Regions from separate parts of the Candidatus Defluviilinea gracilis genome, predicted to be linked through region 2. Evidence: riboswitches for the same ligand, from Rfam matches in the RefSeq annotation. Region 2 holds a riboswitch; the other holds the start of a gene.

The links. A riboswitch is a leader RNA that binds a small molecule or an ion and turns the genes downstream of it on or off. The one in region 2 is predicted to bind S-adenosylmethionine.
Positions count from the first base shown of each region.
Region 1: linked by a shared signal. The riboswitch ahead of AC16KF_RS13025 (O-acetylhomoserine aminocarboxypropyltransferase/cysteine synthase family protein) and the one ahead of metK (methionine adenosyltransferase) in region 2 are both predicted to bind S-adenosylmethionine.

Region 1 is NZ_DBNHEF010000074.1:59,564-71,352, forward strand. Features, by position in the region: gene AC16KF_RS12995 (CASTOR/POLLUX-related putative ion channel) at 185-2,089, shown strand; gene AC16KF_RS13000 (SPFH domain-containing protein) at 2,224-4,194, shown strand; gene AC16KF_RS13005 (class I SAM-dependent RNA methyltransferase) at 4,357-5,676, opposite strand; gene AC16KF_RS13010 (pyridoxal-phosphate-dependent aminotransferase family protein) at 5,763-6,833, opposite strand; gene AC16KF_RS13015 (hypothetical protein) at 6,915-7,076, opposite strand; gene AC16KF_RS13020 (sortase) at 7,245-8,141, opposite strand; SAM riboswitch class I at 8,369-8,488, shown strand; gene AC16KF_RS13025 (O-acetylhomoserine aminocarboxypropyltransferase/cysteine synthase family protein) at 8,588-9,877, shown strand; gene metA (homoserine O-acetyltransferase MetA) at 9,951-10,862, shown strand; gene AC16KF_RS13035 (O-acetylhomoserine aminocarboxypropyltransferase/cysteine synthase family protein) at 10,879-11,789, shown strand, end outside.
Region 2 is NZ_DBNHEF010000067.1:130,980-142,768, forward strand. Features, by position in the region: gene AC16KF_RS10840 (extracellular solute-binding protein) at 1-730, opposite strand, end outside; gene AC16KF_RS10845 (site-2 protease family protein) at 916-2,148, opposite strand; tRNA gene AC16KF_RS10850 (tRNA-Sec) at 2,260-2,353, opposite strand; gene AC16KF_RS10855 (DUF4190 domain-containing protein) at 2,409-2,762, opposite strand; tRNA gene AC16KF_RS10860 (tRNA-Pro) at 2,839-2,912, opposite strand; gene AC16KF_RS10865 (bifunctional nuclease family protein) at 3,215-3,805, shown strand; gene dnaB (replicative DNA helicase) at 3,802-5,172, shown strand; gene AC16KF_RS10875 (DnaD domain-containing protein) at 5,241-5,897, shown strand; gene AC16KF_RS10880 (ATP-binding protein) at 5,815-7,332, shown strand; gene AC16KF_RS10885 (DUF433 domain-containing protein) at 7,474-7,626, shown strand; gene AC16KF_RS10890 (class I SAM-dependent methyltransferase) at 8,214-9,068, shown strand; SAM riboswitch class I at 9,157-9,280, shown strand; gene metK (methionine adenosyltransferase) at 9,356-10,567, shown strand; gene AC16KF_RS10900 (DUF7402 domain-containing protein) at 10,626-11,789, opposite strand, start outside.

The DNA of each region.
Region 1 (11,789 bases), on a different contig from region 2:
AATCTCCCGACAGAACCTAGACCCCATCCTAAAAGCAATGATGCCGTGATTCGACAACAAAAGGGCCCGAGCCTCTCAGAAGTGTTCTCAGGCAACGGGATAATAAAGTAAATCCGCCATCAGGGGGAGATGCAATTGCAAATTGGTTTTATAATCGCCCCCATCATTTCATTGCGGAGGATTCATGAAACCCACGTTCCGTCAAAAGTTCAAATATTGGTTCGATAACCAGATGTCGCGCGGCACGCCCGCCATGATCGGCATGTTGTTCGTGTTGTCGCTGGCGGTGGTGCTGGTGGCTGGCGCGATCATTTCGATCGCGGGGTTCGTGCAGGAAGGGCAGACTGAACGCATCCCATTTATAGAAGCGGCATGGGAAAGTTTAATGCGCACGCTGGATTCGGGCACGATGGGCGGCGACACAGGCACAGGCTATCGCCTTGTCATGTTGCTCGTCACGCTGGGCGGCATCTTCATCGTCAGCGCGTTGATCGGCGTGTTGAACAACGCCATCGAGGGGCAAATGGAACGCCTGCGAAAGGGACGGTCGCAAGTTTTAGAATCGAATCACACCCTCGTGCTGGGTTGGTCGGCGCAGGTCTTTACGGTGTTGAACGAGTTGATGGCGGCAAATGAAAATCAACCGAACGCGCGCATCGTGGTCATGGCAGATAAAGACAAAGTGGAAATGGAAGATGAGATCCGCGAGCGTGTTGAAGTCAAAGGGAAGACGCGCATCATCTGCCGCAACGGTAGCCCGATAGACCCGAACGATCTTGAGATCACAAGCCCGCATGATGCGAAAGCCATCATCATCCTGCCGCCCGAAAATGAAGACCCCGATACCGACGTGATCAAAACCGCGCTGGCGATCACCAACAATCCCGCTCGCCGCGCCGCGCCGTATCACATCATCACGCAGATCCGCCATGCGAAGAACATGGCAGTGTTGAAACTCGTCGGCGAAAAAGACAAAGTGCAAGCCATCCTCACCGGCGATCTCATTGCGCGAGTCGTGGCGCAAACCTCGCGCCAATCGGGGCTTTCGATGGTGTACACCGAACTGATGAACTTCGGCGGCGATGAAATTTATTTTAGAAATGAACCCGCGCTGACGGGGAAAACCTTTGGCGAGGCGTTGCTCGCCTTTGAAGATTCATGTGTGATGGGTTTGCGTAAAACGAATGGAACGATCCTTCTCAGCCCGCCTATGGATTCGCGAATCGAAAAAGATGATCAGATCTTCGCCCTCTCGGCAGATGACGACACGATCCGCGTCTCTCCCACATCAGGCTTGGCTCAGATCAACAACGCGCTCATCCACTCGAGCCGACAACCGCTAAAACCCAAGCCTGAAAAATGTCTTATCCTTGGCTGGAACCGAAGCGGCACGACCATCGTGCATGAACTCGATCACTATGTGCCGAAAGGTTCGCAGGTGACCGTCGTGGCGGATATTTACAACATCGAAAAACAAATCCGCGCGCAAGGCGGCAAGTTGAAGAATCAAAAACTCGTGGTGATGGAAGGTGAAACCACCGACCGCGATCTGCTCAACAAACTCGGCGTGGAAGAATACGATCACGTCATTGTTCTGGCGTACAGCACCATGGAGCCGCAAGAAGCGGACGCGAAGACGCTCGTCACATTACTGCATCTGCGCGACATGGCTGAGAAAGACGAAACGCCGTTCTCCATCGTCAGCGAGATGCTCGACCTGCGCAACCGCGAACTCGCCGAAGCCACACAAGTGGACGATTTCATCGTCAGTGAACATCTTGTCAGTTTGATGATGTCGCAACTTTCAGAGAACGGCGAACTGTTCCATGTGTTCACCGACATCTTCGACCCCGAAGGCGCGGAGATCTATCTCAAACCCATCAGCGATTATGTGACTCTCGGCGAAGCGGTCAACTTTTATACGGTGGTCGAGGCGGCGCGAAGGCGCGGGGAAACTGCGCTCGGCTACCGGCTTGTCGGCGAAGCCAAAATGGCGGGTAAGGCGTACGGCGTGCACACAAACCCAAAGAAGTCTGAAGCGGTTGTCTTTTCATCCGAGGATAAAGTGATCGTGATCGCGGAAGATTAGCGAAAATACCCAAAGTTCATCCGGCAGTTGAACTGCTGGATGAACTAACGCCTCGCATGTTTTTCGGCAAGGTTCTAAACGAAACCTGCGGGGCGGTGATTGCGTAGATACAGTTGTGACCAAAGGAGGTCAAAATGACAGGTTTGCTTTTAGTAGGCGCGGGATTGATGGGCTTCGTAGTTCTCTTCCTGCTTTTGGGAATCCGATTCATCCCCAACACGCGCATCGGTATCGTAGAAAAGCGATTCGGTTTCAAAGGCTCGGTGAAAAGCGGGTTCATCGCGCTCAACGGCGAAGCAGGCTTTCAACCGAAGGTCTTGCGCGGCGGTCTGCATTACCTGATGCCGATCCAATATGTGGTGAGGCTGGTTCCATTGGTGACCATTCCGCAGGGAAAGATGGGCTATATCTTTGCGCGCGACGGCAAACTGCTCGAACCAACGCAGGCGCTCGCGACCAATGAGACCGCTTTCGATTTTCAAGACGTGGAATCTTTTTTCAAGAACGGCGGTCAACGCGGACCGCAACGCCGCGTCTTACGCGAAGGGACGTTTGCCATCAATCTCGTGCAGTTCATCGTGCTGACGGATGAGCGCGTGTACTCGATGCCGTTATCGCGTGAAGAAATGGGAGTGATTCAAGGCATGGCGCAAGTGATCGCCGAACGCGGCGGGTTTGTGCCGGTCATTATCAAAGACACCGATGACAAGATCGGCATTGCCACCGTCCACGATGGACCGTCGCTGGCGCAGGGCGAGATCATCGCTCCCGTGGTCGGCGACGACCCGAAAAATGACGCGACGTATCACAATAAATTTCAAGACCCCGATAAGTTTTTGAAAGCGGGCGGCTTCCGCGGGCGTCAACTGCAAGTGTTGGTGGAAGGCACCTATTACGTCAACCGCTTGTTTGCCACTGTGGAAATGATCAAAAAGACGATCATTGATGTGGGCAGTGTCGGCGTGGTCGTTTCGTATACAGGCGCGACAGGCGAAGACCTTTCGGGCAAGGAATATCGTCACGGCGAGTTGGTGGCGCGAGGTCAACGCGGCGTGTGGGAGGAAGCGCTGCTCCCCGGCAAGTATGCGTTCAACACCTACGCGGGCAACGTGGTTCCCGTGCCGACCACCAACTTCATTCTCAAATGGATCCGCAACCAGACAGGCGCGCACAAGTTCGATGAGAACCTCAGCGAAGTTTCGCTCATCACAAAGGACGCGTTCGAGCCGTCGCTACCTTTGTCGGTAGTCGTACACATTGACTATCAGAAAGCCCCGCTGGTCGTGCAACGCTTCGGCGATATCAAACGTCTCGTCGAGCAGACGCTCGACCCCATGGTGGCGGCATATTTCAAGAACATCGGTCAGACGCGCACATTGATTCAGCTACTGCAAGAACGCAGTGACATTCAACGCATTGCCAGCGAAGAGATGAAAGAAAAGTTCAGGCACTACAATCTTGAGTTGGAAGAAGTGTTGATCGGCACGCCGTCGTCACCTGAGAACGACACGCAGATCGAAACGATCCTCACGCAGTTGCGCTCGCGGCAGATCGCGGCGGAACAAATTGAAACGTATGACCGACAGGAAAAAGCCGCGGTGAAAGAACGCGAACTCCGCGAAGCCGAAGCCCGCGCCGAGATGCAAACGAACATGACGCAGGCTGAACTCAACATCGAGATCCAGTCGAATCAGGGTAAAGCCGAATATCAACGCTCGATCCAGCAGGCGTCGCAAATCCGCGCGCTGGCAGAAGCGGAAGCCGAGAAGGTAGCGCGTATCGGTATCGCGCAGGCGTTAGCCACCGAGGAACAAGTCCGCGCGTATGGCGGGCCGCAGTTCCAGGTGACGCAAACTGTGCTGAATCGTTTTGCCGAAGCCATCCAACAATCCAAAGTGGATGTGGTCCCACGCGTGGTTGTCGGCGCGGATAAAGAGAGCGGCTCGGGCAATATCATGGAAGCCCTGCTCGCCATGCTCCTCTCGGACCGCTTCGGCGCGCTCTCGAATGAAGCGCAAGGCAAACGCTCGGAGGAAGCGGAGCAACTCCGTTCTGATATCCGCAAGAGTATGACGAACAAGACGGATCAAGATAAGAAGGCGTAAATCACAAGAGCGACCCAATCGGGTCGCTCTTCTTTTTTCAAATAGACCTCTTGCGAAAGTCCTTTTCGCCACACACCTGCCCTGGCGGGCGGCGCCAGGGGAGAACACAGAGAAAAAAAGCCTTTCTCAAAAGTCTCTGTGGACTCTGTGGCAGAGCAAGAGTCACATATGCAAGAGGTCAAACAACGAAATGGATTCGATGTGATACGTCTGCGGGAACAGGTCGAAGGGAGTCACCTCTTTCAACGTATATCCGCCCTGGATCAACCTCGCCGCATCCCGCGCCAGCGTGGACGGGTCGCAGGAAACATACGCAATTTTCTGCGGCTTCAATTGGACGATGGCGTCCAGCGCGTGACGTTCGATGCCCGCGCGGGGAGGATCAACAATCACGTAATCGGGCGGATTACCAATCCGCCCCACGAGGCTCGGTAAAATTTCCTCCGCAGCGCCTTCGTACAACTCCACGTTATCGAACTCGTCGAGATTCACCGTGAAGTCTTCGCAAGCAGATGAGGAGGCTTCCACGCCGATCACGCGTCCGCATTTGGGAGCGAAGAATGCGCTGAAGAGACCGACGCCGCAGTAGAGGTCGAGTAAAGTAGATGAATTCGTAATTGGTAATTGGGTAATTAAGTGTTCGACCATCTTCCCTGCCATGACCGTGTTCACTTGAAAGAACGACGCGGCGGAGACTTTGAAATCGCGGTCAAGCACGCGGATGAGGATGTGGTCATTCCCCGCGATGACAACGGAGTTTTCTTCGTACACGTGCGCGATGGAAATCCCCGCTTCGATCTCGAGTTCAGGCGGCTCAGGAGAATCCGATTCGAGGACGAGCATCAAGTCATCATCGTTTCCCGCGCGAAGAGAGACTCGCTCGATGTCTGTTTCAGGCTCGAATTCAAGTTGATGCCAGAAATCGTTGATGCTTGGTTCGGGAAGGTGACATTCAGCGATAGGAATTATCTTGTTTGAGTTGGGCGCTTGAAAACCAAGTTTGCCGTGTTCATCCAGCGAGAACTGCATGTGATTGCGATAATTCCATGGAGTGGGACACGCAATCATCGGCTGAACGGGCGGGTTTTCGATCTTGCCGATGCGCTTGAGTTGGTCAATCAGAATTTCGTTTTTTATCTCAAGTTGTTTTTCGTAGGGAAGGTGCTGGTAATGGCATCCTCCGCAAGCCCTCACCCCTGTCCCCTCTCCCCGCTTCGTCTCCGCTAGCGCTCCGCTCAGCGCGAGAGGAGAAAAGAAATGTTTGCATCTGGGCTGAATTCTATCTTTTGAGGGTTCGAGAATTTGGAGAATTTGCCCGCGCGCAAAATTTTTCTTCTCCTCCGTCAACCTCGCGCGGACTTTTTCTCCCGCCAACCCAAACGGGACAAAGACCGCGCGACCGTCGGGCAGGCGTCCCATCGCGTCGCCGCCATAGATCATTGTTTCAAGTTGCAGGTCAAAGGTCACAGGTTTCGAATCCATGTTGCCTGATTATAAATAAAAAAGAGTCTGGGCAAGAAATCAAAATCTGCCAGACTCTCAACTTTCAACTTTCCAACCTGCAACTTTCAACTTTTCTTCAAGTACTCTTCCATCGCCACAAGCAGTTTCTCGATGTCTTCCATTTGGATCTCGCCCATGTGCGCGATGCGGAAGGTGGATTCCTTGATCGGACCGTATCCGCCCGCGATGCGCATCTCGCGCTGTTTGAGGAAGGCGTTCAATTCAGAGACGTTGATGCCGCGCTCGTTCTTGATCGTCGTCACCGTTTGCGAGCGATAGCCTTCGGGCGCGTACATCGAGAGGTCGTGCGCGTCCGCCCAATCTTGGACTCGTTTTGCCATGGCGGAGTGACGCGCGAAGCGATTATCAAGTCCTTCGGCGAAGATTCGATCCAGTTGGAAATCGAGCGCGAAGATGAGCGACATCGCCGGGGTGGCGGGAGAGGAATCTTTCACGCGATGCTTCTCCATGCGGACGAGGTCAAAGTACCAGCCGCGATTCTCGACCGACTTGGCTTTTTCCATGGCGCGGTCTGAGACGGCTCCAAGCGCGAGTCCCGGTGGAAGCGCGAGGCATTTTTGCGACGAGGTGAGAACCATGTCGAGTCCCCACGCATCCATTTCGATCTTTGCGCCGCCGAGGGATGAAACCGCGTCCACGAGGATCAACGTCTCTGGCGAAACCGCGCGGACAGCCTCCGCAATCTCTTTCACGGGATTCTGCAACCCGGTAGACGTCTCGTTGTGGACGACGGTCAGGGCTTCGAATCCGCCGCGTTTGACTGAATCAGCCACAAGGTCGGGCGAAGCGGGTTTGTCCCAGTCGAAAGAAAGTTTCTCGACATCCTTTCCGTTTGACACGGCGACTTCGTACCAACGATCGGCAAACGCGCCGTTGACGATGGAAAGGACGCGCTTGTTTACAAAGTTGCGAATCGCAGCTTCCTGCAAACCCGTCCCAGACGAGGCGCTGAGGAAGACGCGATACTTGGTATAAAAAAGTCCTTGCGATTTTTCCGAAGCGCGGCGAAAGATGGCTTCGAACTCTTTGCTTCGGTGTGGAAGCATCGGCGCGGCTTGCGCTTGCAAAACTTCATCGGCAACGTCAACGGGACCGGGGACAAACATGCGCGACATAAAACCTCTTTAGTCACGGATTTCACGAATTCACACGGATTTTAAATTTCTGTAAAAATCCGTGAAATCAGTGGCAAAAATTTATTTGAGAAAGAACGACAACACGATCAACACGACGACGAAAAACCCCGCGAGGGTTCCGATACGCGCCAGATCTTTTTTGACGTGAGTGTAGTCGGGGTTAAACTCGACGGTCTTTTGCGAAGATGCCATGTTTACGATCGGTCTTTTATTTTTTGCCATTTGATGTACTCCTTTTTATTTCATACGGTGGTCGAGTAGCCCTGAGCGTTAGTTGCGAAGGGCGTACCGAGACCACAAATTCTTGTTTTGAAAATTGTTTTGCTTACTGACAATCTGGTCTCGATACGCCCCGACTTACACGGGGCTACTCGACCAGCACATCAACAATTAATTCTGTAACCTTCCAAACACAACAATCCGCTCATCATTAACCAAATACGGATAACACGAGATCAACGTCACGGTTGGGCTTCCTGTGCTTGCCATCACTTCCACCGCCGTCGGCTCCACGACCGCCGTGCGGTCCACCACATACACATACTGCCGCTGTTGAGTATAAATGATGATCTGATCGCCGGGCACAAGTTTATCCAGATAGCGGAACAACTCGCCGTACACATCGTTGTGCGCCGAAAGGATCACATTCCCATTATCGCCCGGGTTCGCCGATGCGAGATTTTGCCCAACTCCTTTTTTGAGTTGCTCCCAACCATCGCCCTGCACGATCGGCGCGTCCACGCTCAACGCGGGGATCTGCAAACGGATCGCCTGATCAGGCGCGGATGTGGGGATCGGCAAATTTTCCAGCGACTGCACCATCGGTCGCAGATGTTCGGGGATCTCCTCCACGTTCGGGCGCGTGTTTCCCTGCGCGTCGGGCGGCACATGTCCCGACGGAAGCACCACCGCCATCACCAACGGCGTCGGCGTCAACTCCACCTGCACGAACGCCGATGCGACTTCTTCATTGAGATCGCGCAAGACCCCGAACCCGCTGATGAGGACTCCGACGAGTCCCACCACCGCGAGGACTTCCACCGCCAACAGGACTCGGTCCATGGCACGCCGCCGCTTCGACTCCGGAACTTGAGGCTGGTCGCCGGTTTCCTCAAGCGTCTCCACCACCGGAGCAGACGACTCGAGCGCGTCCGGTTCCACCGCAACGACCCTGCCTGTTCTTTTAAAATGCTCCAGCCGTTCACGCCGCGCGCCGCGCCGTTTCTCGATCAACAAACGGCGTAATTCTTCAACAGATAAATCTTCGGGGGATTTTCTTCGAGCCATTGCGGTTGGGATTATACCGCACTCAACTATGGCGTTTTCAAGGACGGAACGCTCGGATATGGCGAACCAGTGTGTAAACGTTCTCTTTTATGTCTATTGCAAAGCCACGATCCGTGTCATTCGTTGGAACACGTCGCGCGCTTTCCTGGGAAACCCATGACTAAAACACATTTAACTCTTGACACATTTCGATTCACCGTGATATAACACGCGCAATTAAATATTCGCTCTTATCCAGAGAAGCGGAGGGACCGACCCTTTGATGCTTCGGCAACCAAACCAAAAGTTATGGTGCCAAATTCGGCAAATATGAATGGCAACGGCCATTCACATCTGGAAGATGAGAGGACGGAATCGTCAATGATGCCTCTTCTTGTGCTTTCAGGAGAGGTAAATTTTTTAAACTTCTCCTGATGGGCGGATAAATCATACTCAAGGAGAGTTTCATGTCCACAGTCGTCGAACGTCAATATGGTTTTAGCACGCGTCAGTTGCACGCCGGGTATTCGCCCGACCCAACCACCGGGAGCCGCGCCGTGCCGTTGTACCAGACAACAAGCTATCAGTTCAAGAACACCGAACACGCCGCGAATCTGTTCGCGCTCAAGGAGTTGGGGAACATCTACACCCGCTTGATGAACCCAACCACCGACGTGCTGGAACAGCGTATCGCTTCGCTCGAAGGCGGCGTGGCGGCTCTTGCCGCAAGTTCGGGTCATGCGGCGCAAGCGCAAGCTATTTTCACTTTGCTGAGCGCTGGCGACCATATCGTTTCTTCATCGCACTTGTATGGCGGCACATACAACCAGTTTGCGTATACCCTGCCGAAGCTGGGAATCGAAGTCACGTTCGTGGACCCAACCGACCCGAAGAATTTCGAGGCGGCGATCAAGCCGAACACCAAAGTGATCTACGGCGAAACGTTGGGGAATCCCGATATTGCCGTCTTCCCGTTTGAAGAAGTTGCTGAAATTGCCAAAAAACATCACCTCGTACTGCTGATCGACAACACCTTTGCCACACCGTATCTCTTCCGTCCGTTTGAGTGGGGCGCGCACATCGTTACCCACTCCACCACCAAGTTCATCACTGGCAACGGGACCACCATCGGCGGCGTCATCGTGGACGGCGGCAACTATGACTGGAGCAACGGCAAGTTTGAAAACTTCAACACGCCCGATCCTTCCTATCACGGCTTGGTGTATTCCAGTTTAACGGGCGCGGGCTTGCCTCCGTTCGCCATCAAAGCGCGGGTGCATGTGCTGCGCGACATTGGCGCGTGCCAGGCTCCGTTCAATGCATGGCAGACCATTCAAGGACTCGAAACGCTCAGTTTGCGCATGGAGCGTCACGTGCAGAACGCGCAAGCCGTTGCCGAATATTTGGAGAAGCATCCCAAGGTCTCGTGGGTCACCTACCCCGGACTCAAGAGCCATCCCGATTATGCGCGCGCGAAAAAATATTTACCGAAGGGCGCCGGCGCGATTTTGGGCTTCGGCATCCAGGGCGGTTTGGAAGCGGGCAGAAAGTTCATTGACAGCCTGCAATTGTTCAGCCATCTTGCCAATGTGGGCGATGCGCGCAGTCTCGCCATCCACCCCGCCTCGACCACCCACAGCCAACTGAATGAGGAACAACAACTCGGCGCGGGCGTGAAACCCGACTTCGTGCGCTTGAGTGTAGGTCTCGAAGATATTGACGATATCTTGTGGGATTTGGAGCAAGCGCTCAACTAAGAAAGGATGAAGGATGAAATAGGAAGGATGAATTTTCATCCTTCATCCTTCTGAATTCATCCTTTCTTTTCCCATGCCTGTAAAAATTCCCGCCACCCTTCCCGCCCGCGCCACGCTGGAACATGAAAACGTGTTCATCATGGACGAGGACCGCGCGCTCCGCCAGGATATCCGCGCCTTGCGCGTGGCGATCCTGAACCTGATGCCGACCAAGATCGCGACGGAAACTCAGTTACTGCGGCTGTTGTCCAACTCCGCGTTGCAAGTGGAGATCACTTTACTGCACACCGCCACGCATGAGTCGAAAAACACGGACGCCGAGCATCTGCTTAATCACTACGTAACGTTTGAGGAAATAAAAAACGAAGAGTTTGACGGGTTGATCATCACCGGCGCGCCGATCGAACAAATGCCGTTTGAAGATGTGGATTATTGGGATGAACTCACCCAAATTTTAGATTGGGCGGAGACAAACGTCGAATCCAACTTTTACATCTGCTGGGGAGCGCAAGCCGCGCTCTATCACCGCTATGGGATTCCGAAATATGATTTGCCGCGCAAAATGTTCGGCGTGTTCGAGCATCGCGTCTTGGCGCCCAATGAAAGTTTATTGCGCGGATTCGACGATCTTTTCCTCGCGCCGCATTCGCGCCACACGGAAATCCGCAGCGAAGATATTGCCCAAGTGAGCGAGATCCAAATTTTGGCGCAGTCGGAGGAGGCGGGGGTGTACATCGTCGGCTCGAAGGATGGAAAGCACATCTTCGTAACAGGTCACTCGGAATACGATCCGCTCACATTGAAAGGCGAGTATGACCGCGATGTGAACAAGGGTTTGCCGATCCACGTCCCTAAAAATTATTACCCCAATGACGACCCGTCTCAAGTTCCAAACGTGCGCTGGCGCGGTCATGCCAATTTGTTGTATTCAAACTGGCTGAACTATTACGTCTATCAAAACACGGCGTTTGACGTGGAGCGATAGTACGGAACATAACGCAATGAAGAATATTCGCACATTCGGTTTTTCCACACGGCAGTTACACGCGGGCTACGAAGCCGACCCGGCGACCGGCAGCCGCGCCGTTCCGATCTATCAGACCGCCGCGTACGATCTGCAAAGCACGGAACGCGCCGCGCGGTTGTTCGCCTTGCAAGAAGCGGGTCACATTTACACGCGCATCTCCAACCCGACCACGAGCGTGTTTGAAGAACGGATTGCCAGTTTAGAGGGCGGCATCGGCGCCGTGGAGACCAGTTCGGGCCATGCCGCGCAAGCCACCGCCATTTTGACCATTTGCGAAGCGGGCGACCATATCGTCGCGCCGTCCACTTTATACGGCGGGACGGTCACACAGTTCAAATATACATTTCCCAAATTGGGCATCCAGGTCACGTTGGTTGACCCCAGCGACCCCGAAAATTTTCGGCGCGCCATTCAACCCAACACCAAAATTATTTACGGCGAGACCATTTCCAACCCGCTCGTCAATATCTTTCCGTTTGAAGAAGCCGCCGCCATCGCGCGCGAGTTTGCCATTCCCTTGATGATCGACAACACCTTTGCCACGCCGTATTTATGCCGCCCGTTCGAATGGGGCGCAGACATCGTCACCCACTCCACCACCAAATTCATCGGCGGGCATGGCACAGCCATCGGCGGCGCGATCGTGGACAAGGGAAATTTCGATTGGAAAAAAAGCGGGCGCTTCAAAAACTTTACCGAACCCGATCCTTCCTATCATCATGTAGTCTACGCCGACGACTTCGGTCCCGCCGCCTTCATCTCCAAAGCCCGCGCGGGCATCCTGCGCGATTTCGGCGCGTGTCAACAGCCCATCGCTTCCTGGTGGTTCCTGCAAGGATTGGAGACCCTCTCCCTGCGCTTGGAACAACACTGTAAAAACGCGCA
Region 2 (11,789 bases):
AAAGCGCGTTGTGCGCGTCCGCGTCGATCAACCAGCCGCCGAGCGAATCGTTGGCGGTATCGGAATCTTTCGTGAGCGCGATGTGCGCCGCGCAGGCTTGCGCCTCAAACTCGGAAGAATTTTGAGGCGGCGAGTCAAACCCAAGTTGGCGCGCCCAAGTTGAATTGTAGAGAATGAAGCGCGCTGTCCGTTGCGCGGGCGCGCCGAATCGTTTGCCGTCCACTTCATCCTGCCGCCAGATCACGTTCGCAAAATCCGACATGTCGAGCGCGCTCATCCCAAACTCGACATCGTGCGCATACGGATTCAGATCAAGCACATCGTCGCCCCACGCGAGCGCGTGCTCGGGCAACGCGATCACAATTTGCGGATTGCTGGACTCCTCCAGCGCGGCGGAGGTCTGCGAAAAAATTTCGTTGTAATTATCTTTTGATTCCGCGTTGACGACGATGCCCCACTCATTCGTCGAATTAAATTTTTCGACTTGCGACTCGAACAGACTCGCCTCCGCGCCGAACCATGGATGCCAGACGTTGACCTGCTTCCCGCGCAACGCTTCTTTCTCGACGCCAAGCTGGCTCGCGGCAGGCGTCGGCGTTTTCACGTCTTCAATATTTGGCGTCGCGCTCGGACGAGGCGTTTGCGTAGTTGAGTCGGTTGAGGTCGGTGCGCAGGCGGAAATAATGAAAATGAATAACAAAAATACGGTGAGGAATTTTCTGATTGGCATTGAAACTCGCATAAATTAGATTATAGCGTCAACGACCCCGAAGGGGTCGCATGATTATAGATGACGATATGAAAATTTCAAATCCCGAAGGGATGACATACATTGGTCGCTATGTCATCCCTTCGGGATTTCGTGTCATTTCATCTTCATCTAGAATCCTACCATCCCTTCGGGATTGGGAGTCATCAATACGCCATCATCGGGATCGGGGTGAAGAGCAAAACAAAAACGATGAGCATCACAAATCCCAACACGCGGCGGCGGGAGTCGAGTTCGGTGATGTCGTCAAGCGGCTGTGCGCGGACGTTGCCCAGCCAGTACAAGATGAACACCCACAGAAGCCAACTGAAGTTGAACGATTCGAGCGAAAGAGTCAGCAGGGATGGGAGAATGCTCAACGCGATCAACGTTCCGATGGCGAAGGGAAAAATCTTCCGCGCTTTATCGCCGAACAAGCCGTACGCCACGTGACCGCCATCGAGCGTCCCAACTGGGATGAGATTCAACGCGGTGACGAGCAGTCCCGCCCAGCCAGCGAGCGCGACCGAATGAAGTTGCACGTCCATGCCGCCGAAGGGAATGGGCGAACCTGAGAAAAAATATTGAAGCCAATACACGGCTTGCGACAATCCGCCGGTGCTGACGGGCGCGGGCAACAATTGACCGAACACCATGAACTTAGAAAACAGGTAAAAGATCGAATTCCCTTCGAGGAAACCAGACATACCTTCAGGCGCATGTTGAATTGGACCCAAATTCGAAAGCGACAATCCGATGAACAGAACGGGAAGCGCGACGATGAGACCCGCGATCGGTCCCGCCACGCCCACATCAAACAGCACACGTTTGTTCTTCGGGATGCCGCGCATGGCGATAAACGCGCCAAACGTCCCCAACGGGCTGATCATCGGCGCGGGCAAAAAATACGGCAACGTGGCAGGGACTTTATAAATGCGACAAGCAATGTAATGTCCCATTTCATGGGCGAACAAAATACCCATCATGCTCAGCGCGAAGGGCCAGCCCGAAAGAATATTGAGGAGCAGATACATGAAGGGAAACGATCCGTCCGCTGGCACGGCGCTTGGGGGAATTTCAACCCCCGTGAGCAACATGCTGATGATCGTGAGAATAAAAAGGATGATGTTGATGTGTACCCGCGTATTCGTCCGCGGCGTTGGGAGGCTTTGCACAAGAAAAATGACTTGCCTGCCGTCTTCGCCTTTTCTGAACAACGGGGTGAGGTTGAAGCCGCGAACCGCGTCGGCGAGTTGATCGTACGCGGCGACAGTGTCTTCGCCGAGCAGGTGTCCGCGATAACGGACGATCCACTCGCGCGGGTCGCCCGCGGTCACATCGTCAACGCGGAAGATTTTTGAAACGTGGGAGGTGAGAATTTCGATTTCGGGGAGGGACATGTGTTTCCTTGTTGGCATCATGTCACTCTGAGGGAGCGATAGCGACCGAAGAGTCTTGCTGGTCGTGTTGGAGATCCTTCGCTTCGCTCAGGATGACATGGGTAGTCTAGGCGAGAGTGGATGGGAGTCGAACCCACCGCGGCACGCAACGCGTCCCACCACAGGTTTTGAAGACCAGGAAGCCCACCGGGACCTAACCACTCCCAAGCGCAAGGATAATCGAAGCAAGAAGGCTTTGCAAGGAAGTTTATCAGTGAGCGTTAAGGTCTAGCTTGCTCAATCATTTGTTGAACGGTTTGAGAAATATACGGGAAGAGCAACACGCCCGCCGTAACAAAACATAACATGGCAAGCAAGGTAACACCGCCTGCCCAGACTGCGAATAACGCGAGCGCGCGTCCGTTTGTGCCGTCGGTGCGGGTTTCGCGGAGGGCGATGAATCCGAGGATCAGCGCGGCGAGGGAAAGGACAAAGCCCGGCGGGTAACAGATCAGCGCGGTGAGTGGGACGGGCAAGAAGCCCGCGCACAACGCGAGGACGGCGAGAATGGATAACACAAATCCGAGCAGGGCTTTGCGGTTGAAGGAGGAGATGGGGATGAATTCGGGAGTCATGTTTTTATCAAAAAGACCTCACAGGTCTCTCTAAATAGATACGACGGCAGTTCAACTGCCGTCGTATCGGATTCAGTCGGGGCGACAGGATTTGAACCTGCGACCCCTTGCACCCCATGCAAGTGCGCTACCGGGCTGCGCCACGCCCCGAATGATTCGTTGCGGATGTGACATAACGACCCTGGCGCTCTCAGCGCCATGCGCTTACCGATACGTCATTCTCCGATCAACTAGGGAAAAGTCCCCGGTGACAGGGCGGGATTATAGCCCCGTTTCATCATTCTTGCAACAAAATAATTTTTCCGTCATTGCTTCGTCGGCTGCTCTTCGTCTGCGCTCGTTGTCACTCGCTCCGCTCAGAGCGAGCCTTCTCGCAATGACGGGGGTGTTGTAACTGCAATGACATCCATCATTGAATGGTGTACAATAGAAAAACTCGTTTGGAGTTTCCCATGGCAAACATGATCGAAGTGCAAATAGACAGCGTCCGCGTTCACTTGATGACGCCCAACCGCTTGGTTGTGCTGAAACAAGTTAACGAAGATCGCTATTTACCCATCTGGGTCGGCGTGTATGAAGCGGAGGCGATCACGGTCGCGTTACAGGAAGTGGAAGTGAGCCGTCCGCTTACGCATGACCTGCTCAAGAATGTGTTCAACGCATTCAACGCGCGCATCACGCGCATCGAGATCGTCAAGCTGGAGAACGATACTTATTACGGCGCGATCATCGCGGATGTGAACGGTAAAGAAGTGCGGATCGACTCGCGCTCGTCGGACGCGATCGCGTTGTCGGTGCGGGCGCACGTGCCGATCCTCGTCCACGCGAGCGTGATGGACGTGGCGAGCATCGTCCCTGAGCAGGATATGCCCGAAGGGGAGATTCCGCCGCAGAAAAGCGAACCAGCTCCCCTGTCGAAAGAAGGAGCCGAGCGTTTATCCGTCTTCGAAAATTTTTTGGATAAACTCAACTTCGATAAACCCGATGAAAATAAATCCGAGGACGACTCTTCCGATAAACCGAAAAAGCCAAAGAAAAAATGAACGACTTCCTGCCCAATGAAACTGCCCCCGCCGCATCAACGGTAGTGCCGCATAGCCGCGAAGCCGAAGAAGCCGTCGTTGGGGCGGTGTTCATTAACCCTGAGGTGTATTACGATGTCGCGCAGTTTTTGAGCGCGGACGATTTTTACATCCACCGTCACAAGTGGATCTGGGAATCGTTCACGAGCCTGCACGAACAACGCATCCCCATCGACCTGCTGACTGTTTCGAACGAACTCGACAAGCGCGGTCAACTCGGCGAACTCGGCGGACCCGCGTACCTCACCGCGTTGGTGAATCAAGTGCCGTCGTCGCTCAACGCGGAATCGTACGGGCACATTGTGGAGGGACATTCGATCCGTCGCAAGATGATCGACGCGGCGAACAAGATCGCTTCGATTGCGTACAACGAGAAGACGAACGTTGACGATGTGATGGATGAGGCGGAGAAGGCGGTCTTCAACGTCAGCGAGCGGCGGCTCAAACACGACCTTCAGCCGATCTCCAATGTGTTGAGCGAGTATTATGACCGAATTGATACGCTCGCCAAACGCCCCGATAAAATTGTCGGTGTGCCGACGGGATTCATTGACCTCGACAAAATGCTCACGGGTTTACAACCATCGGACCTGTTGATTATCGCGGGCCGACCTGGCCAGGGTAAAACGGGCTTTCTTCTTTCCATCGCAAAGAACGCGGGGTTGACACACAAAAAGCATGTGGCTATTTTTTCATTGGAAATGTCCAACGAACAAGTTGTGCAGAGATTGATCGCGCAAGAGACGGGAATCGACTCGCAACGTCTGCGGACGGGAAAGTTGCAAGAGAACGAGTGGCCCCTGTTCACACACTCGATTGAAGTGTTCGGCGATACGCACATTTATCTCGACGACACGCCCGCGATCACGCCTTTGCAATTAAGAACAAAATGCAGAAGACTTCACCTTGAGTTTGGTCTCGACCTCATCATCATTGATTACCTCCAACTCATGGGCGGCGACACGCGCACCGATAACCGCGTGCAGGAAGTTTCATACATCTCGCGCAATCTCAAAGTGCTGGCGCGCGAGTTGAATGTACCCGTCCTTGCGGCGGCGCAGCTGAGTCGCGCGGTGGAGCAACGCTCGGATAAACGTCCTGTGCTATCGGATTTGAGAGAATCGGGATCTTTAGAGCAGGACGCCGACATCGTGATGTTCATCTATCGTCCCGACCAGTACGAGAAAGATACGGTGAAGCAAAACGTGGCTGAGATCATTGTGGCGAAGCATCGTAATGGTCCCGTTGGGAGCGTGGAGCTGGTCTTCCGCGGCGCGTTGGCGAAATTCGAGAATGCGGCGACGAGGGTGTTTAAACCTAACGAATGATACGAGTTACGGGATACGCAGTACGGAGTACGAAGTATTGCGTACTGCGTATTGCGTAGATGAAGGTTATGAAGACTTTCCGTGGATTTACCGACTCCGAGACATTCATTTCTCTGCCTGATAAGTTCTTTCACGAGTTGTTGAAAGAGATTGACGATGCGGCGGAGTTGAAAGTGACGCTGTATTTTCTCTGGCGCGCGGAGCATATGGACAGTCCGTTTCGGGCGTTGACGAAGATGGATTTCGATGTGAAGGAGTTGGGGCTGGGGGCGGAGGAGATCAAGCGCGGGCTGGAGAAAGCCGTCAAACGCGGGAGCCTGCTGACGGTCGAAAGAGAAGCGGTGGTTTACTTCCTGTTGAATTCTCCGAGGGGACGGGCGGGAATCCAAGCGATAGAAAGTGGAAAGTGGAATCCATCCAGTGTTGTTTCTGCGCCGCCGATGGAGCGACCGAATGTGTTTCGGTTGTACGAGGAGAATATCGGTCCGCTGACGCCGATGATCGCGGACGCGTTGAAAGATGCGGAAGGGACGTATCATGCGGAGTGGATCGCCGAGGCGATCGAGCTCGCGGTGAAAAATAACAAACGCAATTGGAAATATTGCGAAGCGATTTTGAAACGATGGAAAGATGAAGGCAGGCATGGAAAAACGAATCAACGGGACGCTCGACAAGGTTCTGAGCGCTACACAAAAAGCGAGTTCGCCGAATATCTCGATGGATAACGTCGCGCCGTTGCTCGGTAAGCCCGATTGCCCATACTGCGGAGGCGTGGGCTTCTTGCGCGTGGACGTGCCAGTGGGACACGAAAAATTCGGTCGGCTTGAACCGTGCGTGTGCCGCGCGAATGAGATCGCGGACAACGCGCGCCAGCGTTTGTACGAGATGAGCAATCTCGAACGGCTGAGTCATCTCACGTTTGCGAATTTCAACTCGTCGGGCAACCCCAAAGCGGAATTTGTCTCGCCGCAGGAAGTGGCGAGTCTGCGCGACGCGCTCGACGCTTCGGAACATTTTGCAAAAACATTGAGCGGATGGTTGTTGCTCGAAGGCTCGTACGGATGCGGCAAGACGCATCTCGCCGCGGCGATTGCAAATGAATGCGTGCAACGCGGCGTGCCGACGTTGTTTATCACTGTCCCCGATCTGCTCGATTCACTTCGCTTCGCGTATGCCGACCCCGAAACAACTTTTGAGGAACGCTTTGAAACCATCCGCACCGCAGACTTGCTCGTGATGGATGATTTCGGCACACAGAACGCAACCCCATGGGCGCAGGAAAAACTATTCCAGATCATCAACGCGCGGTACATCAACAAACTCCCGACGGTCATCACGACGAATTTGATTCTGGATGAAGTCGAGAGCCGCATCCGTTCGCGTTTGCAGGATGCGGAGTTCGTGAAATACATCCGCATCACCGCGCCCGACTTCCGCCGTCCCACCGAGACAAGCAACCCTGGCATCTCGATGCTGTCGCTTTCGCACATCAAGGACTTGTCATTTGGCAATTTTGAAACACGCGACGATGAGGTCGGCAAGGAAATTGTCACGACGATCACGAAGGAGCGACAAGATCGTTACGGACGTCCCGTCAAAGACAAAGAGATCGTGCGCGAGAAAGTCACCGCGCAACACATCAAGCGCTTGCACGAGGCGCTGGATGCGGCTGTCCATTTTGCGGAGGGTCCCAACGGCTGGCTGGTGATCCTCGGCGGATCGCACTCAGGCAAGACGCATCTCGCCGCGGCGGTTGGGAATTATCGCCTGCTCCTCGGCGGACAAGCGATCCTTGCGGAAGTATCGACTCTGTTGGATTATCTCAAAGCCACCTTTCGCCCCAACTCGGACGTGACGTTTGATCGCCGTTCCTACGAAATCCGCACCACACCCCTGCTCATGCTCGACGACCTGAAAGAAAGCGGAATCAGTTCCGTGTGGGCAGAGGATAAACTGCACCAGATTTTGAATCACCGCTACTACGCCAACCTGCCGACGGTGATCACGTCCACGCTTGACCCCGAGTCGTTTGCGAAGAGTTACCCGAGTTTGTGGAATAAGTTGCTGGATACGGGCAAGTGTCAGATCTGCGTGATTGATATGCCGCCGTATCGGAGAGTCGGCAAGACGAAGAAGGCGGCGAAGAAAACGTCTAAATGATTAGCCGAAAGGCAGTTCAATTTCACCTACTCCATCGCCAAAATAAGACTCTGCTGTTTGCGATATACTGAAATTTGGAGATTAAAACCATGACCCAATTCAATCGCATCACATTCGATCCGTTAGTGATGGGCGGGCGCCTTGGTCGTTAATCTCGTCGCTAACGGGATGAATGCCGCCGAGATCGTGAAGGATTATCCCTATCTCGAGGAGGAAGACGTTCGTCAGGCTCTGCAATACGCGGCGTGGCTCGCAGACGAATCGATTCAAATACTGGAACCGTCTGCCGCATGAGGTTTCGGCGGGTCGCGTAGCATCCTGCCTCAGTTCATGAAAGTCCGCTCAAGCGGACTCATTACGCCAGCCCCGAAGGGGCTTCCACATGCTGAGCCTTGGATTGAGCTTGTCGAAATCAGGTAGCTTTAGCCCCGCTCGTTGAAAATCGCTGAGCAGTTACTACATCTATCTGTAACTCAACAAAAAACAACCTCCACGCGGAGGTTGTTTTATTTCCAAAAATCATCAACCCAGTTGAAAACTCTCCTCAACGAGGCTTATGAGAATCTGCATAGGCACATCTGGAATAATCTTCCGCGTCTTGATATAAAGCGGCGGGAAATCAACTCTGTTGAGGAGAACTACTGAATGTTACCTACCTACTTACTGTCCCTGCGCGAAGGATTCGAAAGAGCGATCTACCATCTATCCGCAACGATTGATCGCCATGGAAAGGTTATAATGACGAGGAAGAGAAATTAAGCAAAGATACCCCGGCTCAAAGGCAAAAGCCGAAGGCTGGTAAACGAGAGATAGAAACGATCCTACAATTCAATATCCGAGATCAAGCAAAGTAAAGTAACGTATTTATCCATGGAGGTTAGATGACAACGCCTACACCGACAATCTCAGAGATTCGTCAATATCTAACGGGTTTTTCTCAAGAAGGCGGCGAAAACTGGCAGGAGGAGAATCAGCGGTATTTAGACGCCCACGCGCATCGTTTTCACGAATCCCTGCGCTTTATACCGTCTGGAAATCAGGGCGAGAGGCTGTTAGAACTGGGGGCGGCGCCTTATTTCACCACCTTGTTGCTGAAAAAGTATTTTCCGTACTCGTTGTCCCTGTCAAATGCGGTTATTCCCGGAGAACCGTCTGAAAGTTCGATCAAACTCACAAAGCCCGCCATCGGCGAGGAGCATGTGTTTAAGTATCAGACCTTCAACGTCGAACTGGACCGTTACCCATACCCCGACCATAGTTTCGATACCGTGTTGTGCTGGGAAATCATCGAGCACCTGGCGCTTGACCCTACGCATATGCTGATGGAAATCCATCGCGTGCTCAAGCCCGGCGGCAAGTTATTGATCACGACCCCCAACGTGCTTGTATTGCGCAATATCCTTGCCCTGCTTAAAAACAGGCAAAATATCTATCATCCCTACTCGGGTTATGGCGTGTACGGCCGCCACAACCGGGAATGGACGCTGGATGAATTGACCCAGATATTAACCGGTTGCGGCTATTCGATACGCGCCGCGGAAATTGTCGATACGTATGCTCATCGCGGATACTCGAAGATGCTAAAATGGTTCTTTCCATCCCTTCGCGATATGCTTGTGGTTCTCGCGCAGGCAGAAAACAACGCGCCACCATACTACCCGGAGAACCTCTATACCTCCCTGCCTAAAAATTACTTGAGTGAGAACCCGATACCCAGCCACTTGCAAGACTCTTGATCCTCATCCGTTGGGAGCGGCAATAAAATTGACTCAACCCCTCTCCATGTGGTACACTGCCGCCACAATTCAATAGCCCTGCAAGGCGCTCTTATCCAGAGAGGCGGAGGGAACGGCCCGACGATGCCTCGACAACCTATCAACAATGTTCTCATTAGACTACCGTTGAAAAGGTGCCAATTCCTACAGACGGATGTTCTGGGAGATGAGAGGGTTTCAAACCAAAAACTGATTTGCCCTTTCTGCTCGTCTGAAAGGGCAAATTTTTTTAAAGGAGTTAGAACGAAATGAGCAACACTTTTATGACCTCCCCCAAACTGATGTTCACGTCTGAATCAGTGACGGAGGGACACCCCGACAAAATGTGCGATCAGATCTCGGACGCGGTGCTGGACGCCTGCCTTGAGCAGGACCCCCGCTCGCGCGTGGCGTGTGAGACCGCCACCAAGACCGGCTTCGTGATGCTGTTGGGCGAGATTACCACCAACGCGAGTTTCAATTACGACGCGCTCGTCCGCAAGGTGGTGAACGAGATCGGCTACGACTCGAGCGAAAAAGGATTCGACGGCAACACCTGCGGCGTGCAGGTTGCCATTGCCAAACAATCCGGCGACATCGCCATGGGCGTGGATAAAGCCCTCGAAGCCAAAGCCGGCGAAATGACCGAAGCCGAAGTGGAAGCGGTCGGCGCAGGCGACCAAGGCATGATGTTCGGTTTCGCGTGCAACGAAACGCCCACCCTCATGCCCCTCCCCATCTACCTCGCGCACAAGTTGACCCGTAGACAAAGCGAACTCCGCAGAGATGGGAGCATCCCCTGGCTGAGACCCGATGCGAAGAGTCAGGTTACGATCGAATACTCGCAAGGCAAGCCCGTCCGCGTCGATACGGTTCTCATCTCCACACAACACGCGCCGGATGTTTCGCAAAACGAAATCACCGAGATCGTCACCGATCAGATCATCATGCCTGCGCTTCCCGAAAACATGGTGGACAAACATGTGAAGGTGTACGTCAACCCAACCGGGCGATTCGTGGTCGGCGGTCCGATGGGCGATGCGGGCGTCACCGGTCGCAAGATCATCGTAGATACCTACGGCGGCATGGGACGTCACGGCGGCGGCGCGTTCAGCGGCAAAGATCCCACAAAGGTGGATCGCTCCGCGGCATATGCGGCTCGCTACGTGGCGAAGAACATCGTCGCCGCGGGACTCGCGGATCGAGTCGAAGTGCAAGTTGCCTACGCGATTGGAGTCGCGCGTCCGCTTTCGGTGAACGTCGAAACCTTCGGCACCGCGAAGATTGCGGATGAAAAGATCGCCTCCCTTGTGGATGAGTATTTTGACCTCCGCCCCGGCGCGATCATCCGTGATTTGGGCTTGCGCGCGCCGATCTACCGCAAAACCGCCGCCTACGGTCACTTCGGTCGCGACGATATCGAATTCCCATGGGAACGGACCGACAAAGCCAGCGCGCTGAAACAAGCCGCGGGTCTATAATGAAAATCAAAAAACGGACAGCCGCTCGGCTGTCCGTTTTTTGATTCGTATGACGTTGCTACGGTGTGGCTGTTTCCGTCGGGCTTGGAACGATGATGGTCGGCGTCAGAGTTGGTTCAGGCAATGCTCCATTCGGCGCCGCAAGACCGAGGTGGATGGCTTCGTAATCGAGGAACGCGTCTCCATTCGCATTGTTAGATTTCAAGAGGATGCGGATCTCGCCACTGGATGAAATGTAGCGCGAAATGAACGGCAGTGCCATCAACTGCTTGCGCCACTCCACCGAACTATCCACGTTGGTGGCGCCGATCGTGAGCCATTTCTTAGATCTCCAATCGTACAGCGCAATGGTCCAAACCTGCGTCGAAGGTCCCGGCGATTTATAGTTGAGTTCCAGCGCCATGCCGGTCACCAGCGAGCGGTTTAAATCTGCCGGGATAAAGAATGACTGGTACCCGTCGTACACGCTAGACGGCGTCTGGAAGGCGACATACGCCTGAGGATTGTTATCCGCTCCCTTTTGGTCGAACAGGCTCAAACTGGCGAGCGAACCGGTGACCGATCCTTTGCTCGTTGTCCATGCGGTTGGGAAGATCGTGCGAACCAGCGGCGAACCGGGAATGGAGGTGTTCGTCGGCAATGGGCTGACCTGCGTAAGCGTATTGGTTGGCACAAACACCGGCGTATTCGTATTCACTGGCGGGTTTGTTACTCCGACCACCGGCGTGTTCGTGTTCACCGGCGGATTCGTCACTCCGATCACCGGCGTGTTCGTGATGGTCGGCAAACTCGTCGCCGGCGGCAATGGCGTGTTCGTGACCGTCGCGCTGGGGAGCGCGATACTCGTGGATGTTGCCGTATTCGATACAACAGTTGTCGGCGTGGATGTGAATGTGCTGGTCACCGGCACAGACGGCGTGTTGGTAGATGTTGACACAAACGTGGGAGTAACGTTCGGGCCCGCCGTTGCGGTTGGTCCGCCTGTGCCATTTGCCGCCTCAGCCCGGGCGATGACTTCGATCTCACCAAGGGCGGCGGCATTGCCACTCACCGAATTGAACTGAACGCGCACGACGCGAGTAAACACTTCAGGGAAGTCCACATTCGTGCCTGTGTCGGTCAACGGACCCGAGTTTTTATTGGCAACTTCAACAGTGCCTGCCGCGTCGCTATACAAACGGACGGTCGCATCCAACACCTTGTTCGATGAGTCGAAACTGGC